2 regions of the Thalassospira sp. MIT1004 genome follow, and region 1 is predicted to be linked to the other one. Evidence: riboswitches for the same ligand, from Rfam matches in the RefSeq annotation. Region 1 holds a riboswitch; the other holds the start of a gene.
The links. Region 1 has a riboswitch for thiamine pyrophosphate ahead of thiC (phosphomethylpyrimidine synthase ThiC). Riboswitches for the same ligand answer to the same signal wherever they lie in the genome.
Positions count from the first base shown of each region.

Region 2: it holds a riboswitch for thiamine pyrophosphate, as region 1 does, so the genes downstream of both, BC440_RS21660 (ABC transporter ATP-binding protein) here and thiC (phosphomethylpyrimidine synthase ThiC) in region 1, are expected to answer to the same signal.

Region 1 covers NZ_MCAO01000044.1:233,206-241,940, forward strand. The annotation lists gene BC440_RS18565 (ArsJ-associated glyceraldehyde-3-phosphate dehydrogenase) at 1-935, shown strand, start outside; gene arsJ (organoarsenical effux MFS transporter ArsJ) at 946-2,178, shown strand; gene BC440_RS18575 (PhoH family protein) at 2,516-3,280, shown strand; gene thiC (phosphomethylpyrimidine synthase ThiC) at 3,346-5,169, opposite strand; TPP riboswitch at 5,300-5,415, opposite strand; gene BC440_RS18585 (cation diffusion facilitator family transporter) at 5,469-6,479, opposite strand; gene BC440_RS18590 (heme lyase CcmF/NrfE family subunit) at 6,687-8,666, shown strand; gene ccmI (c-type cytochrome biogenesis protein CcmI) at 8,675-8,735, shown strand, end outside.
Region 2 covers NZ_MCAO01000047.1:111,566-120,300, forward strand. The annotation lists gene BC440_RS21630 (alpha/beta hydrolase) at 1-266, shown strand, start outside; gene BC440_RS21635 (GNAT family N-acetyltransferase) at 302-898, opposite strand; gene BC440_RS21640 (citrate/2-methylcitrate synthase) at 1,219-2,364, opposite strand; gene BC440_RS21645 (CoA transferase) at 2,466-3,872, shown strand; gene BC440_RS21650 (RNA-directed DNA polymerase) at 3,988-5,637, shown strand; gene BC440_RS21655 (hypothetical protein) at 5,630-6,382, shown strand; TPP riboswitch at 7,443-7,554, shown strand; gene BC440_RS21660 (ABC transporter ATP-binding protein) at 7,545-8,369, shown strand; gene BC440_RS21665 (ABC transporter permease) at 8,366-8,735, shown strand, end outside.

The sequences.
Region 1 (8,735 bases):
GCCTTGAATTCGTCCATATCAACGAAATCAGCGGCGGGGCGAAAACCGCCGCCCATCTGCTGGAATTCGATTCCGTGCATGGGCGCTGGGACCATCCGGTAACCTGCATCGATGATACGGTTGTCATTGATGGCCAAGCCGCCCTGACCTTTTCGGAAAATGCCACACCGGGCGATACCGACTGGATCGGGCTGGGCTGCGATATCGTTTTCGAATGTACCGGCAAATTCAAAACCCCCGAAACGCTTCAGTCCTATTTTGATCAGGGGGTGAAAAAAGTCATCGTCGCCGCCCCGGTCAAGGAAGGCGCGCTTAACATCGTTTATGGCGTCAATGACGATCTCTATGATCCGGCAATCCATCACCTTCTGACCGCGGCAAGCTGCACGACAAACTGCCTGGCCCCGGTGGTCAAGGTCATCCACGAAAAACTGGGTATCGTGCATGGTGCCATCACCACCATCCATGATGTGACCAACACCCAAACCGTGGTTGACCTGCCGCACAAGGATCTGCGCCGCGCCCGGTCCAGCCTGCAATCGCTGATCCCCACCAGCACCGGCTCGGCCACCGCCATCACCATGATCTACCCGGAACTGGCCGGAAAGCTGAACGGCATTGCCGTGCGCGTGCCGCTGCTGAACGCATCCCTGACCGATTGCGTGTTCGAAGTCGCCTGCGATACCGATTTCGAAACGGTCAATAACCTGCTGCGCACCGCCTCGGAAACCTATCTTGCCGGGATTCTCGGATACGAGGAACGCCCGCTGGTCAGTTGCGATTATCTCAACGATCCGCGCTCCTCGATCATTGATGCCGGATCAACCATGGTGATCGACAAACGGCAGGTCAAAATATTCGCCTGGTATGACAATGAATGGGGCTATGTCTGCCGGATGGTTGATCTGGCCGCCAAAGTCGCCCAAAGCCTTTAGGATCATTTTCATGTCATCGGCCATTCGCAATTATGCCCTTGTCACATCCGCCTATTGGGGGTTTACCCTGACGGACGGGGCTTTGCGCATGCTGGTTCTGCTGCATTTCAATGACCTTGGATATTCGGCCTTTGAAATCGCCCTTCTGTTTGTCCTTTATGAATGTGCCGGGGTCATCACCAATCTGGTCGGTGGCTGGCTGGCACAGGCGCGCGGATTGCGCTTTACCCTGTTTGCCGGGCTGATCACCCAGATCGCCGCCCTTTCCGCCCTGTCCCTGACCAATGAAAACTGGCTGCCGTGGATATCGGTTGCCTATGTCATGGGCCTGCAGGCCGCATCGGGTATCGCCAAGGACCTGACCAAAATGTCGAGCAAATCGGCAATCAAGGTTCTGGTGCCCGAAAATGCCAACGGGGCATTGTTTCGCTGGGTCGCCCTTCTGACCGGCTCGAAAAACGCGCTCAAAGGGGCCGGTTTTTTCATGGGCGGTGCGCTTCTGGCGTGGCTTGGTTTTGGCGGGGCGCTGCTCGCGATGGCAACCGGGCTGACCGTCATCCTGATTGCGGTGGCCCTGTCCATCGGTCCCGAAATGGCCGCCCCGGCCAACAAACCGAAACCCAAATTCCGCGACGTCTTCTCCAAGGATCGCAAGATCAATATCCTGTCAGCCGCCCGCATGTTCCTGTTCGGATCGCGCGATATCTGGTTTGTCGTCGGATTGCCGGTCTTTCTGGCAACCCATCTTGGCTGGGGCCATATCGAGGTCGGTACCTATATGGCGCTGTGGGTGATCGGCTATGGCTTCATCCAGACGATTGCGCCCAAAATCCTGCGCGCGGGCACGCGCACCCCGGATGGCCAAAGTGCGCGCCTGTGGATTTCCGCCCTGATCATCGTCACCGCGGGCATTGCGGCCGCCGTGCAGTTTGATATCTCGCCCGAAATCGCCGTTCTGGGCGGCTTGATGGTCTTCGGGCTGGTCTTTGCGGTCAATTCATCGCTGCATTCCTATCTGATCCTTGCCTATGCCGATGGTGACAGGGTCGCGATGAATGTCGGCTTCTATTACATGTCCAATGCCGTCGGGCGACTGACTGGCACCATCCTGTCAGGACTGGCCTATATGTATGGCGGTCTGGTTGGCTGTCTGGCCGTCTCGGCCGCCTTCCTTCTGATCGGCTGGATAATCAGTTTTGGCCTGCCAAAACACCAATCCGGGACGCCCGAAGCACTGCATTAGAAAAAAATCATCTCGCAGATGCGGCATAAATCTCTGAAAAGACTCACTTTCCGATTTCATTTAAATTTAATCAGATAAAAAACAGTGACAAAACACAGGATGTAGGCGTACGATTCTGTTGTACGGTCAATAACTGGACCGCAGGAGGGGTTCCCGAGTGACGCGAGAGCACGTTGTAAAACGGAATTTTTCGCCCCCCGGATCGCAGATGCAACATGTTGCTGCGAACGGCGGTGAACCCACCCGCCACTTCCATCGCAAGATGAAAATTGAATGCGCGCCTTTCCATGATGGAATGGCGCGTTTTGCTTTATTGGCACAATTGATGAGGTGACTTATGGGTAAGCGCGCAGCACGCCGTCGTAGCCGTCCGCAACAGGCAGACACCAACGTTCACGAGCTGTTTGACGGTGACAAGTCAAACTGGCATCCCCTGAACGGTCAGGGTGACGTCCCTCAGAACGGCCAACGCGATCAAAGCTTCCGCCGCCACATTCGCCCGAAAAGCGAAAATCAGGCGGCCCTGATGGAAGCAATCGATGCCTTCAACCTCATCCTTGCACTTGGCCCGGCGGGAACCGGGAAAACCTTTATCGCTGTTTCCAAGGCCGTCGAAGCACTCGACAAGGGCGAAATCGGCCGCATCGTTCTGGCCCGCCCCGCAGTCGAGGCCGGCGAAAATATCGGCTTCCTGCCCGGCGACGTCGAAGCCAAAATGGCCCCCTATCTTCGCCCGCTTTACGATGCACTGAATGACCGTCTCGGTGCCAAACGCCTGCGGCAGTACCTTTCAGACGGCACGATTGAAATCGCGCCCATCGGTTATATGCGCGGTCGCACACTGAACAACGCCTTCGTCGTGATTGACGAGGCCCAGAACTGCACCTACGGGCAGCTCAAGATGCTGGTCACCCGCCTTGGCTGGAATTCAACCATGATCCTGACCGGCGACCCGGACCAGACAGACCTTCTGCCGGAAATGTCGGGCCTGTCGGAAATGTCCGACCGTCTTGAAAATGTCGAAGACATCGCCTGCGTCAAACTGGCTGATCGGGACATCGTCCGTCATCCGCTGGTCGCCAGCATGCTGACCGTCCTTTAACCTTTCGGCACGGCAAACCAAAAGAAGAAGGCGGGTCCGTCACCGGGCCCGCCATTTTCACAGGCTTATTTCCCGATGTTTCGGGGCATGTATAAATCCCCGCCATCACGGTATTTTTCCGCCATCGCCGCCATGCCTTCCTTCTGCACATCGGCCCGGATTTCATGCGAAATTCGCATCGAACAGAATTTCGGCCCGCACATCGAACAGAAATGCGCGACCTTGTGCGCCTCTTTCGGTAGGGTCTGATCATGAAATGCCCGTGCGGTTTCCGGGTCCAGCGACAGGTTGAACTGATCTTCCCAGCGAAATTCAAACCGTGCACGCGAAAGCGCATCATCGCGCGCCTTGGCCGCCGGGTGCCCCTTGGCAAGATCGGCAGCATGGGCGGCAATCTTATAGGTAATCACCCCGGTCTTCACATCATCCCGGTCCGGCAGGCCCAGATGTTCCTTGGGCGTCACATAACACAGCATTGCGGTTCCGAACCAGCCGATCATCGCCGCCCCGATGCCGGACGTAATGTGATCATAACCCGGTGCAATATCGGTGGTTAGCGGGCCCAGCGTGTAAAACGGTGCTTCGCCGCAAATCGACAATTGCTTGTCCATGTTTTCGCGGATTTTATGCATCGGCACATGGCCCGGCCCCTCGATCATCACCTGGCAATCACGATCCCATGCAATGCGGGTCAATTCGCCCAGTGTTTCCAGTTCGGCAAACTGGGCGGCATCATTGGCATCGGCAATCGATCCGGGCCGCAATCCATCGCCCAGCGAAAAGGAAACGTCATACGCCCGGCAGATATCGCAAATCTTGGCGAAATGCTCATACAGGAAACTTTCGCGATGATGATGCAGGCACCATTTTGCCATGATCGACCCACCCCGCGATACGATGCCGGTCACCCGGTCGACGGTTAACGGGATGTGATGCAACCGCAATCCGGCATGGATGGTGAAATAATCCACGCCCTGTTCGGCCTGCTCGATCAATGTGTCGCGGAATATTTCCCATGTCAGGTCCTCGGCAATACCGCCAACCTTTTCCAGCGCCTGATAGATCGGCACCGTCCCGATGGGCACCGGCGAATTGCGGATGATCCAGTCGCGGATATTGTGGATATTGCGCCCGGTCGACAGGTCCATCACCGTATCCGCCCCCCATCGCGTCGCCCAGACCATCTTTTCAACCTCTTCCGCCATTGATGATGTCACCGCCGAATTGCCGATATTGGCGTTGATCTTCACCAAAAAATTCCGCCCGATGATCATCGGTTCGGCTTCCGGATGGTTGATATTGGCCGGGATGATCGCGCGCCCCCGTGCAATTTCTTCACGGACGAATTCGGGCGTCACATGATCGGGGATCACCGCCCCGAATGCCTCGCCATCACGCTTGGCATTGGCGCGCATTTCCGCCCGGCCCAGATTTTCACGGATCGCGACATATTCCATTTCGGCGGTAATGATTCCGGCCCGGGCATAGGCCAGCTGCGTCACTGCCCGCCCGCCAGTTGCGCGCAACGGCGCATGGCTTTGCGGAAATGCCGGAACCGCATGGCTTTCACTTTCGACAAAGCCGTTATCTTCGGGTTTGATGTCGCGCCCGGCATATCGTTCGGTATCAGCACGCGCCGCGATCCAGCTTCGGCGCAGTCGTGGCAGTCCCTTGGCAATGTCAATCGTGACATCCGGGTCGGTATAGGGCCCCGACGGGTCATAAACCCTGATCGGCGGTTCGCCCGCCGTGGGATGAACCGCAATTTCACGCATCGGTACGCGAATATCGGAAAAGTGCGATCCCGTAATGTGGATTTTGCGCGATGCGGGCAACGGCCCGGTTGTGTCATCGCTAGTGATATCGGTTTTGGTAGATGGAACAGACATAAAAGGCCCCTTTGCAATCAAGGCAATGGAGACCCAGTTCTGCGAGAGGCTGCTGATGAAAAATGCCGACCGGTAATGGGAAACCTGCCATGACAAACGGGGCGTACCCACAGTATCAAAACAGGTAAATATGCCGGCATCCGCACCATCCCTACGCCAGTATGAACTGGATCAGGTTCAAAGGGTCACTGCGCTGCAAAGCCAGCAGTTTCTCAGCCCCTTGTCGGGGCTCCCCAGGTGATCGATTGCAGGGTTACAAGTTATGCGGGTAATGTCAATTGGTGGAAAACACCCAAAACCTAGCGACCCGTCGCCAGCTCGCCATTTGACGCCGGAATACTGTCCTGACCGGCCTTGCGCGCCCGGCCCGTATGCCAGAATTCCGGGTCTTCGGTATAACCGCTAAACTCGTCGAGATGGATGTCTTCGGGCGGTTCGGGATGGATCGTGATATCCAGATCGGGATATTCCGCCCGGATGCTGTCCATCACCTGATGGCAGATGGTGTGCGATTCCCGCATCAGCATCCCGCCATCCATGATCAGTTCGATCTCGGCAAAGCGATGCACGCCCGATGACCGGGTGCGCAGACGGTGAATGCCGATCACGGACGCGTTTTTCATCGTCAGTTCGATGATCCGCTGGCTGTCCGATTCCGGCAATTCCTGATCCATCAGGACCGAAACCGAATTGCGCCCGACCTTGACCGCGGAATAAAGCAGGAAAAGCGCCACCATGCCGCCAATCGCCGGATCGGCCCAGTTCAGGCCGGAAAAACCGGCAACAAGGGCAACAATCACCGCCAGATTGGACAGGATGTCGCTGGTGTAATGCATCGAATCGGCGTCAACCGCCAACGACCCGGACATCCGCACCGCTTTTCGTTGCAGCAACACAAGCCCGACGGTCATGACAAGCGAGATCGACATGATCCACACGCCTTCAACCGCAAACCGGATCGGCTGTGGTTCGGCAAGCCGCGATCCGGCCTCCGCCAGAACCAGAATGGCCGCCCCGATCATGAAGGCAGACTGGAAAAGCCCCGCCAGCGGTTCGGCCTTGCCATGGCCAAAACGGTGATCGTGATCGGCCGGGCGCCATGCGCTTCGGACCGCCATGAAGTTGATCACAGACGTCCCGACATCAAGCATGCTATCAATCATCGAAGACAGAAGGCTGACGGAATCGGTCATGAACCAACCGGCGGCCTTGATGGCAATCAGCGTCGCAGCAATGACAATAGAGGCCGTGGTTGCCCGACGTGCCCATATTTCCCTTTGCGCGATGTCAATGACAGGACATTGACTCATGTTCTACAGACCCTTGGTCTTCAATTTCCGCTCGCTGATTGCGGTTTTATATCGTGAATTGGCGTAATATGTAATGACTATTGCCATACTTTGACCTTCGCCTGTGCAGCAAATAGCGCATATTTGATATTCCGCAAGGTTTTCAAACCAGACCGGAGCGACTATATCAGCCCCGCAGGCGGATAAGAGCAAACAACAGGCCCACTTATGATTGTTGAAATCGGACATTATGCCCTGGTGCTGTCACTCGTGGTGGCATTGGCACAGTCGACCATCCCGTTTCTGGCCGCATCGCGGCGTGATGTCGCACTTCTGAAAATTGCGCCACGTCTGGCGATTGCCTGCTTTGCCCTTGTCGGTACAAGCTTTGCCGCCCTGACATATGCCTATGTCACATCCGATTTCTCGGTCGTCAATGTGGTCGCCAACAGCCACACCTCCAAACCGCTGATCTATAAAATCACTGGCGTCTGGGCCAACCACGAAGGCTCGATGCTGCTCTGGGTGATGATCCTGACCCTGTTTTCGGCCGCGGTCGCTGGCTTTGGCCAGAACCTGCCGCCAAGCCTTCTGGCGCGCGTCGTTGGCGTCATGGGCTTGATTGCCCTCGGCTTCCTGCTGTTCATCCTCCTGACGTCTAACCCGTTCGAACGCGTGATTAATCCGCCGCTCAACGGCGAAGGCATGAACCCGCTGCTTCAGGACCCCGGCATCGCCATTCACCCGCCGTTCCTTTATCTCGGCTATGTCGGTTTCTCGGTGGCCTTTGCCTTTGCCGTTGCCGCACTCATCGAAGGCCGGGTTGATCCGGCATGGGCGCGCTGGGTCCGTCCCTGGACGCTGGCCGCATGGATGTTCCTGACCGCCGGGATCGGGCTTGGCTCCTGGTGGGCCTATTACGAACTCGGCTGGGGTGGCTGGTGGTTCTGGGATCCGGTTGAAAACGCATCCTTCATGCCGTGGCTGGCCGGAACCGCGCTTTTGCATTCGGCGATTGTCGTTGAAAAACGTGACGCGCTCAAAAGCTGGACGATCTTCCTGTCGATCCTTGCCTTTTCCTTCTCGCTGCTCGGCACCTTCCTTGTGCGGTCGGGCGCGCTGACATCGGTTCATGCCTTTGCCACCGATCCGACGCGCGGGGTGTTTATTCTGTTCCTGCTGTGTCTGACGGTGGGCGGGTCGCTGGCCCTTTATGCGTGGCGCGCGCCAACCCTGAAGGGCGGCGGTCTGTTTCAGCCGATCTCGCGCGAAGGCGCACTTGTTTTCAACAACGTGCTGCTCTCGATTGCCGCGGCCATGGTGCTGCTCGGCACCCTTTATCCGCTGCTGCTTGAAACCCTGACCGGTGAAAAGATTTCGGTCGGTGCGCCGTTCTTCAATTCCACCTTCGTTCCGATCATGACGCCCCTGATCATTGCCATGGCATTCGGGCCGATGATGCCTTGGAAACGTGCCGATCTGTTTGCGGTTCTGGGCAAGCTCAAAATCGCCATTGCCGCCGTGATCCTCGTTCTGATCGTCACCTACTGGCTTGCCGGTGGTCCGGCCTTTGCCCTGTTTGGCATGGGGCTGGCGATCTGGCTGTTTGTTGGAACGATGCTGGAATGGGCCGGACGGATCAAGCTTTTCCGCGAACCGCTCTCGACCAGCTTCCGCCGGATGCGCAATCTGCCACGCTCGGCACACGGCACCATGCTGGCTCATGCCGGGATGGCGATTGTCATTGCCGGGATCACCGGATCACAGGCATGGACAGAAGAATCGGTTCAATCGCTTGCCATCGGTGAAAGCACGGTTGTTTCGGGCCATACCTTCACACTCAGCAGCCTTCGCGAATATCAGGGGCCGAACTTCTTCGCCCGCGAGGCCACCATCACCATCGCAACCCCGGGCGAACGCACCATAACGCTTACCCCGGAAAAGCGCGTCTACACCGTCGAAGGCATGCCCACGACCGAGGCCGGAATCCGGTCCGGTTTCACCGGCGATATCTATGCTGTCATCGGCGATGAAGACGCCAGCGGCAAATGGGTGACGCGCTTCTATGTCAAACCGATGATCCCGTGGATGTGGGCCGGTGGCATCATCATGGTACTGGGTGGTCTGATGTCGCTCTCCGATCGTCGTTATCGCGTCGGTGCCCCTGCCCGCTCCACCAAAACGGTTCACACCGTACCCGCCGAATAGGATTCTCAATGACCATCTGGATTGTTCTTGGCGCCTTGACGGCTCTGGTGGCGGGTTACGTCCTCTGGC
Region 2 (8,735 bases), on a different contig from region 1:
GCGAAGATGACCTCAATGTTGATGCGGCTTATAATGCAACGATCTATCGCAAACTTGCCCTGCCCAACAATCGTGCAAACAGGGTCATCACCCTTCCCGATGCGACGCACGGGCTGCTGCGCGCAAGCCTGTTTAATTATCAGCTTGCCGATCAGATGCCCGACATCGTCAAACTGGCCTTTGTCGTGATGGGGCGCCATGCCTATGCCCCGGGCGCGATGGATCACATCACCACCTGGATCAAACAGATCACGCAAAGCCCATAGCCCGGCGCGCTAAAGCGTTTTGTGTTTAATCCGCATCAAACCGGCAACATCATCGTCGTTGCCGTGCGAAACCCGAACAGATGACGAAGCAGGCCAAGCTCCTGCACCTCGCCCGCAACAAAGCCGCATCGTTCATAAAGGGCACGGGCGCGCGGATTGGTATCGATCACGTCAAGCCGCACCTGCGCCAGATCGCGCGCCCGGGCTTCACGTGCAATCGCATCCAGAAGTGCCGTGCCAACGCCTTTGCGGCGCGCATCAGGATCAACAAAAATGCCGTCCATCAACAGACCCCCCTCGGACAGATCCCGTTCAAGAATATCGATCAGAACCCCGCGCCACAGTCCGCCCAACGCGCCATAAATCGCGCAGATATCCGATAGCGTCCCGCCAATAAACGCCCCCGCGGGCGTTTTGAAACCGGCAATGCCAAGCAGATCACCATCGGACGACACCGCACTGATCGCATGTGCCGGATCAACAACCCGTCTCAGGAACTGCAACGCCTTGTCCTCCGGCTTCAACACCGGGGCAAGTTTCTGGCGGAACGCCTGCCAGAAAAGATCAAGTGCCTTGTCGATATGGCCATCTTCGATGCCATGATGAATGGAAAATGTTTGCCGGTCCTGCATCTTTACCTTCCGCGATCCTGTCGATCTGAAAGATAGCCGGACGGCATGATTTCACAAGTTAAGGATGTGATACAGATCACGCGCGTGACCCGCGCTCGGGCTTGCCTGTCCTTAAATGGCGCGCCGCCTGCTGCTGGTCGAAATCATCCCTTTCTGACCTGCCCTCTGGATTCCCGCCTGCGCGGGAATGACAATATTTGCTGCTGAATTTGTTGCGGGCAATCCCCCTTAAACGTCACTCCCGCCCCTCAATCGTCACTCCCGCGAACGCGGGAGTCCATCGCGCCACAGGCTCCATAGCGCAGCAGAACTCCGCCCCCTCACCCGGCCACAGCCGCCCGCGGCCGGATGATCTTCCCGCTTTGGCGCTGCTCGAACAGATGCGCGATCCAGCCTGCCATCCGCCCGACGGCAAAAATGCCAAGCCCGGCACCTTTCGGAAGATCAAGCTGGCGTTCCAGCAACGCCAGCCCGAAATCAAGGCTGGGATATTGCCCGGTTTCATCCGTCACCCGATCCGCAATCCGTGCCCAGAACGCATCACCGACCTGCCCGCAGGATTGCATGATCGCGCGCGTGCGCGGATCGCCATCGGGATAAAGCGGATGCCCGAAACCGGGCGGCACACCATCCTGCACCGGATCAATCTTGCGCCTTTCCACACGGTCCATCCATGCCCGGCAGCGCGGCGTCAACCCGCCATGCCGACTGCCCGATAATGTCGCCAACCCCGCCAGCAACGACGCCGGGATACTCGCGCCTGCCGATGCCGCCACCCGCACCGCATAGGCCGACGCATTTAATTCATGATCGGCACACAGCACAAGTGCACGGCGCAGCAAATCCATGGCCTCCGGTCGTTTTGACCACGCGCGCGCCAGCATCACATGGATCGGACTTTCACCGTCATCACGCACACCTGCCGCCGCCGAGGCTGCAAGCCGCATCAGCTTCGCCGCCACCGGGCGACCATCCCCGGCGGGGTGGTTTGTCACCTCGCCCGCCATCATCGCAATCATCCGGTCAAACGGGGTGGCGTGATTGGCCGGGATGAAATCGGGTGCACAACACCGATCCTGATCGACCCGTAATCCCGCCAGAAGAAGCGCGGCATCTTCAAGTGTCATGGTCTCCGCCAGCCCCACCGCATCCCTGCCGCGATAGAAAAACCGGCCATCGGCAATGCGGGTGATTTTCGACACCAGAATGGGCTCGCCCCAGTCAATCGTCGATGCCGCCACCGATTGCCGTGACCGGCCGCGTTTTTTACCCGCGATGATTTTGCGCACATCGCGATGGTCATACAGGCTTTTGCGCGCATCCCCCGGATGGGCAATGGCGCGCACGATCCCGCGGCTGACATAGGCATAAAGCGTATCACGCGATATGCCGGTCGCCGCACAGACTTCCTGTGCCGACAGCGTGAAAAATGCCGTTTCGTTGATCGGGTCATCAAGATTTTTCATATTGATTATCTTGATCAAGATTGACGATTTGTCCAGCCCCGCGTGATCCTTGGGTGATCTATCCCTCCCGCGCCACCGATGCGGAAAAAGGAGCCACCAGCATGACCGCCATGACCAACAAGCCCAACCCGTTCATCACCCCGATTGCAAATGCCCTTGATCTACCGGGCGGCACAAACGCCCTGCCCGATATCAAAATCACCGGCACGGACGCCCTGCAATCCTTCTTTGCCGTCACCGATCTTGCGACCGCGTCCATCGGCATCGCATCCGCCATGATCTCGCGCTATCGCGGTTTGGCGACTGGCGATCTGGCAGACGTCACCATTAATCAACGGCTGGCATCAAAATGGTTCGATATGACGATCCGCCCGATGGGCTGGGAATTGCCGCCGGTCTGGGATGCGATTGCCGGTGACTATCAAACCGCTGATGGCTGGATACGGCTTCACACCAACGCCCCGCATCACCGCGCCGCTGCCCTGTCGGTTCTGGGCGATTACACCGACCGCGAAGCCCTCGCCCCCATTGTCGCGAACTGGAAATCCGATGACCTCGAAACCGCAATCATTGCGGCGGGCGGCTGTGCCGCCACCATGCGAAGCCTGGGTGACTGGCAATCCCACCCGCAGGGGGCGGCAATTGCGGCCGAACCGCTGATCGGCTGGCAGGATCATGGCACATTCACCAAATCGCGCCACGTTATCCGGCCCGACCGCCCCTTGGCCGGGATTCGCGTGCTTGACCTGACCCGCGTTCTGGCCGGACCCGTCGCCGGGCGGTTTCTGGCGGCCTATGGCGCCGATGTCCTGCGCATCGACCCGCCCCACTGGGACGAGGGGGCGGTGATCCCCGAAGTCACCCTTGGCAAACGCTGTGCCGGGCTTGACCTCAAGAGTGCCGAGGATCGCCAAACATTTGAAAGCCTTCTGGCGGGTGCTGATATCCTGCTGCATGGCTACCGCCCCGATGCCCTGCCGGGTCTTGGCTATGACGCGGACGAACTTCGCCGCATCAATCCCGGCCTGATTGATGTCACACTCTGCGCCTATGGCTGGACCGGCCCGTGGGCCAAGCGGCGCGGCTTTGATAGTTTGGTGCAAATGAGCTGCGGCATCGCCGATTTCGGCATGAAACATGCCGATGCACCAAAGCCAACGCCCCTTCCCGTTCAGGCTCTTGACCACGCCACCGGCTATCTGATGGCGGCAAGTACCGTCCACGCCCTGCAACTCCGCAGCCAGACCGGCCAGATCACCACCGCCCGCCATTCGCTCGCCTGCACCGCCCACCTGCTTTGCCAGACCGCACAACCGACCCGAACCCAATCCATCGCCAATGAAACGGAAAACGACATCGCCCCGCATATCGAAACCACAAACTGGGGCAAGGCCCGGCGCGTTAGGTTTCCGGCCACCATTGAGGGCGTCGCACACGCTTGGGATCACCCGGCAGGGCCTCTAAATCAAAATGAAGCGGCATGGGCCCAAAACCAAATTAACTCATAGCGCACCCAGAAAAACAACCCAAAGGATCATCATTTAATTGACCGTCAGTTAAATAAAACACATGCTTAGGTCACAATAAATTTACTCTAATCACCTCGCGGAAACCTGATCAAAAATGTCAGATGTTAGCTTATCTCATTTCGAACTCGCGATAAGAGAATCAGCGAAATATGGTGACAATGATACGTTGCCATATGATAGGGAATTGACGTTTTTCAGAGAGCATATCAATGAGAGCGCCAATCTCGCGCTCGAATATTTTCAACGCCTAGAAAGTGGTGGAAATAAATTTGCACATAATGAAATTAAAAAACTAGAATTCTTTTCTGAACGGATGCTGGTTGCAACTGGTCCTCACGGCTTCAGGATAGCAACCAAGATTGCTCCATTCTTAAATATTTACTTGAACGCGCTCGGTATTTCGATCGCGGAAAAGCTGGAACCCAAAAGATATTCTAATGCACACTCTTACAGGTTCTTACCGAGTGAGGATACATTATTTGACAAGGAAAGGTCTTGGAAATCATACCGCCAATCAACGCTAGATGACCCAAATTCCTTAGAAGATTCAAATATAATCATTCAAACTGACGTGTCGAGCTTCTACGAACACATATATCACCATCGGTTAGAAAACAGCCTCAGCGATTTATTCTCTGAACACAGCACAATACCAACACAAATAATTAGAATACTTTCTCACCTATCTTCAGGAAGATCATTTGGACTTCCAGTTGGAGGACAGTGCTCACGAATACTTGCAGAATTAATGATGCACTCAATTGACGAGATATTGACTTCTGAAAAAATAATCTGGCATCGGTATGTTGATGATTTCGTTTTAATCACAGAGAATCAGGAAGATGCCTACAAAGCACTATCAACATTATCCCATGCCCTAGCTGATTATGGACTTTCATTAAATCGAAACAAGACCACAATTCTTACCGCAAAACATTACAGAGAATATATTCAGACGCAGTTATTCTCTCACGATGGCGATGCAGGTACCCTGCGTGAAATCGATATATATTTCGACCCTTATTCTGACAAAGCGGAGGACGACTACGAAGAATTAAAGAGCACTGTATCGCAAATAGATATCAAAAGGCTTCTTCTAGATGAGTCGAAAAAAAGTCAATCTGATAGCTATTTAGTCAAGCAAATCAGTAGAACTGTGCAATATCAAAAGCCTGAAGTCGCGGAAGATTTAATAACTACGCTTCTAGATGCTAAAAACATAAATGCATTCAGAGCATCATTCGGAACGATAATGAGAGGCATTTACGCAACGCTAAACAACAAAGAATTCTCTATAATACACAAACATATAAACAAAAAAATTGATGGAGTCATAACAAACTCATCACACCTTCTACTACCAGAATCCAACTGCCTTCATTTTTTAAAATGTTTAACTTTTTCCAAAACAGATATCAGATCACGATTTATTTCTGATCTTTATTCCAAAACAAAATCGGTAGAAATAAGAAAATCTTGCATTAACTGCTGGGGACACTGGAAGGACAGGCCTAAGTTTAATCAACTTAGAAATAGATGGACATCAATGCCACATGAAGAACAAAAAGCATTGTGGATGTCGACCTATTTCTTTAGGGAAGAAGGAGCCCATTTCAGAAAACAAGAAAAAATCAAAGTTATTAACAATTGGACTATTGGGATTAAAACTCCATCAGAAGATGGAAATGAACACTCAAAAGACCCACTAATAGAACATTATCTGGCATGGACAAAAAATGCTTAATCCACGTATGCCAGCAAGAGATCCACGAACTGTCTCACGAGACATTCCCGGCATTATTGACACTGTTTTCCCCCAACTCAACTCTAGCCTTGTTGGGTACTACAACCAAGATTGCGATACTATAGATGAGTGCAAAGCAGTTGACGATGCCAATATAGTTAAAAGCTCCCTATCACGGGCAATGCTATTTGAACTATGCGTCGCTCGGGGAGAAGAATTACTATCTAATCGCATTGAACCCGATTGGGAACAGAACCTTCGCACCGCCGTAAATCGCCAAAGGAAACATTTTGATGCTACAGCTCCTCAGAAAATCGATGCCATTGATAAAAAAATAGCAAACCAAATTGGCCAAAATCTGCATATCGGCCTCAGAATTATTTCTTCCAAAAATCTAAATGATGTCGCGATCTCCCCTAAGATACCTGGCTATAATTGGATATCCAATGGAGTTGGAGATTTTAGCATCAACGACACATTGATTGAAATTAAGTGCACAAATAAAAGATTTTCCGCTTCGGACTATCGGCAAGTAATGATGTATTGGATTCTTAGCTATATAAACGCAATAGAGGGAAACGGATTTGAGTGGAAAAACATTGTATTATTTAATCCTCGCAAAAATATCATCTTAGAACTTCCATTTGACGACCTAATATATTCGTTTGGCAGATGGCGCTCAAAGATAGAACTGGTAGAAACTTTTTCATCCCTAGTTGCGGATGGTATCGGAGAAAGATTCTAGTCAAGAATCAACGGTTGATACCAACTATTAACGTCCTGTCATCTTCAGGGGCCAATCGTGAATTGACCTGGGTTCGGTGTTGCCGGACAGCCCACTGACCGCCCCCGGCATCGCTGCCCGCTCCGGCCCCTTTCGGCAATGCCATGACCATGAAGCCCGGACAAATCTGGGGCCTCCAGCAACCTCCCCAACTGATGCCCGACGGAACACCCACCGGCTCGTGACCCGCTCCGGCCGCGGCGACAACCTGCTCCCCCGACGTTCAGACACAACTCGGGCCGCCGCCAGCCCCGCCAACCGATGGTCCACAGACGGCCCAAAGGCTCGCTGCCCATTTCGGGCTCTTTCGACGATGCCATGACCACCGACCACCGATGCCGGAACAAAACTCGGGCCTCCAGCAACCGTCGCCGACGGCCTCTCATCGGGCTCTCTGCCGCCTCGACGCACCTCGGGCCAAGGCGGCAACCTGCCACCTCGACGTCCAGACACACCTCGGGCCACTGCCATCTTCACCAGCAGACGGTCCAGGGGCTCGCTGCCCACTTCGATCATCTTCCGGCCACGGCAGCAACCTGCTCCCCCGGCGTCCAGACCCACCTCGGGCCTTCGCCATTTTCACCAGCAGACGGATTTCGGGCGCACTGCCCCCAACCTGTCCACCACCGACGGGCCGCAATCCGATGCCGCCACTGCTGCCATTGCTGCCTCTTTCGGCAAATCCGGGGTCCGTTCCCCGACAAGACGCACCTCTCCCGTCATGACAAACAAGCGTGTTAAAAGCGTATTAGAACCGGCGCGGAACGCCGCCGTAATGGCTTCGCCATCCCCCGACCCATATCCTGCGGACCACCCCGCCGCCCTGCCTCAATCCTTGCCGCTGCATCCTGATCCCCTCTTTGATCTGGCCCCAAACGCAAAAACCCGCGAGGCACAAGGCCTCGCGGGTTTCGGTCCGGGTGCATTTCTCCCGTTGACTTTATCTTTATGCCACAAACAAAAGAACAAATCAAGAACTTTTTCCAATGCTTGACGTCCCGCCATGATCTGCGCATAGTCCCGTCATCTCCAGGGGGGCCGATCGTAAATCGGCTGAGAGGTTCGGTGTTGCCGGACGACCCTTTGAACCTGAACCGGTTAAGACCGGCGTAGGAAGGATCGCATGCGCAAGACAGAACCAGTGCCGAAACCGGCAACCTCCCCAAATTCCCCCGTCATGCCGGGCAACGCAACGCCGTTTGATGTTCATCTGCGCGCCGGGCGCGTGGCCTTTAACGGCGACGATATTTTCCATGATCTTGATCTGACCCTGCCCGCCAGCAGCATCACCTGTCTGCTGGGCCCATCGGGTGTCGGCAAAAGTACATTGTTGCGCTATCTCGCCGGGCTGGTCGATGGCGAGGCGGGCGGGGATATTGCCTGCTCGGATGGCAGGCCACTTTTGGGCCGGGTTGCCTATATGGCGCAGCAGGATTTGCTTCTGCCATGGCGCAGTGTCCGGGAAAATGTCGTTCTGGGGGCGGTGCTTCGCAATGAACGCCCCGACCTTGCGCGCGCCGATGCGCTGATTGCCAAGGTCGGGCTATCGGATGCTGCACACCTGCGCCCCGCCGAACTTTCTGGCGGCATGAAGCAGCGCGCCGCCCTTGCCCGCACCCTGATGGAAGATCGCCCGGTTGTCCTCATGGATGAACCGTTTTCGGCCCTTGATCCGCTTAACCGCATGCGCCTTCAGGATCTTGCGGCACGGGTATTGCGCGGCAAAACGGTTTTGCTGGTCACCCATGATCCGCTCGAAGCGCTTCGGATTGGGGATCGCGTTCATGTCCTGCGCGGTACCCCGGCGGTCCTCAGTGACGCCATGCTTCCGGCGGGCAGCATCCCGCGCGATGTCACCGATCCGGAAATACTCCGCCATCAGGCCGAACTGCTCCGGCAGCTTGGCGCCACCGCCGAAGAACTCAACCGGGCGGAGGGCACGGCATGACGAAGACATCCCGCACCCCGCTTACCGAACGGCGCCTGCTGAAACTTGCCCGGCCTTTCATCATCATCGCCGCGCTGATCGCGACATGGCAGATTGTCGTGACCGTCACCGGTGCGCCGAAATATATGCTGCCCGCCCCTTATGAAGTCTGGCTGACCCTGATCAAGCGTCATGACGTATTACTTGACCATGCCAGATACACGATTGCCGAAACCGTGATCGGGCTTTTTGCCGGGGCGGCATTGGGCGCCTTGGCGGCGCTTCCGATGGCGCTTTTTGCCCCCGTGCGGTTCTGGCTGATGCCGATCCTGCTGGTGTCTCAGGCGATCCCGTTTTTTGCGCTGGCACCGCTTCTGGTATTATGGC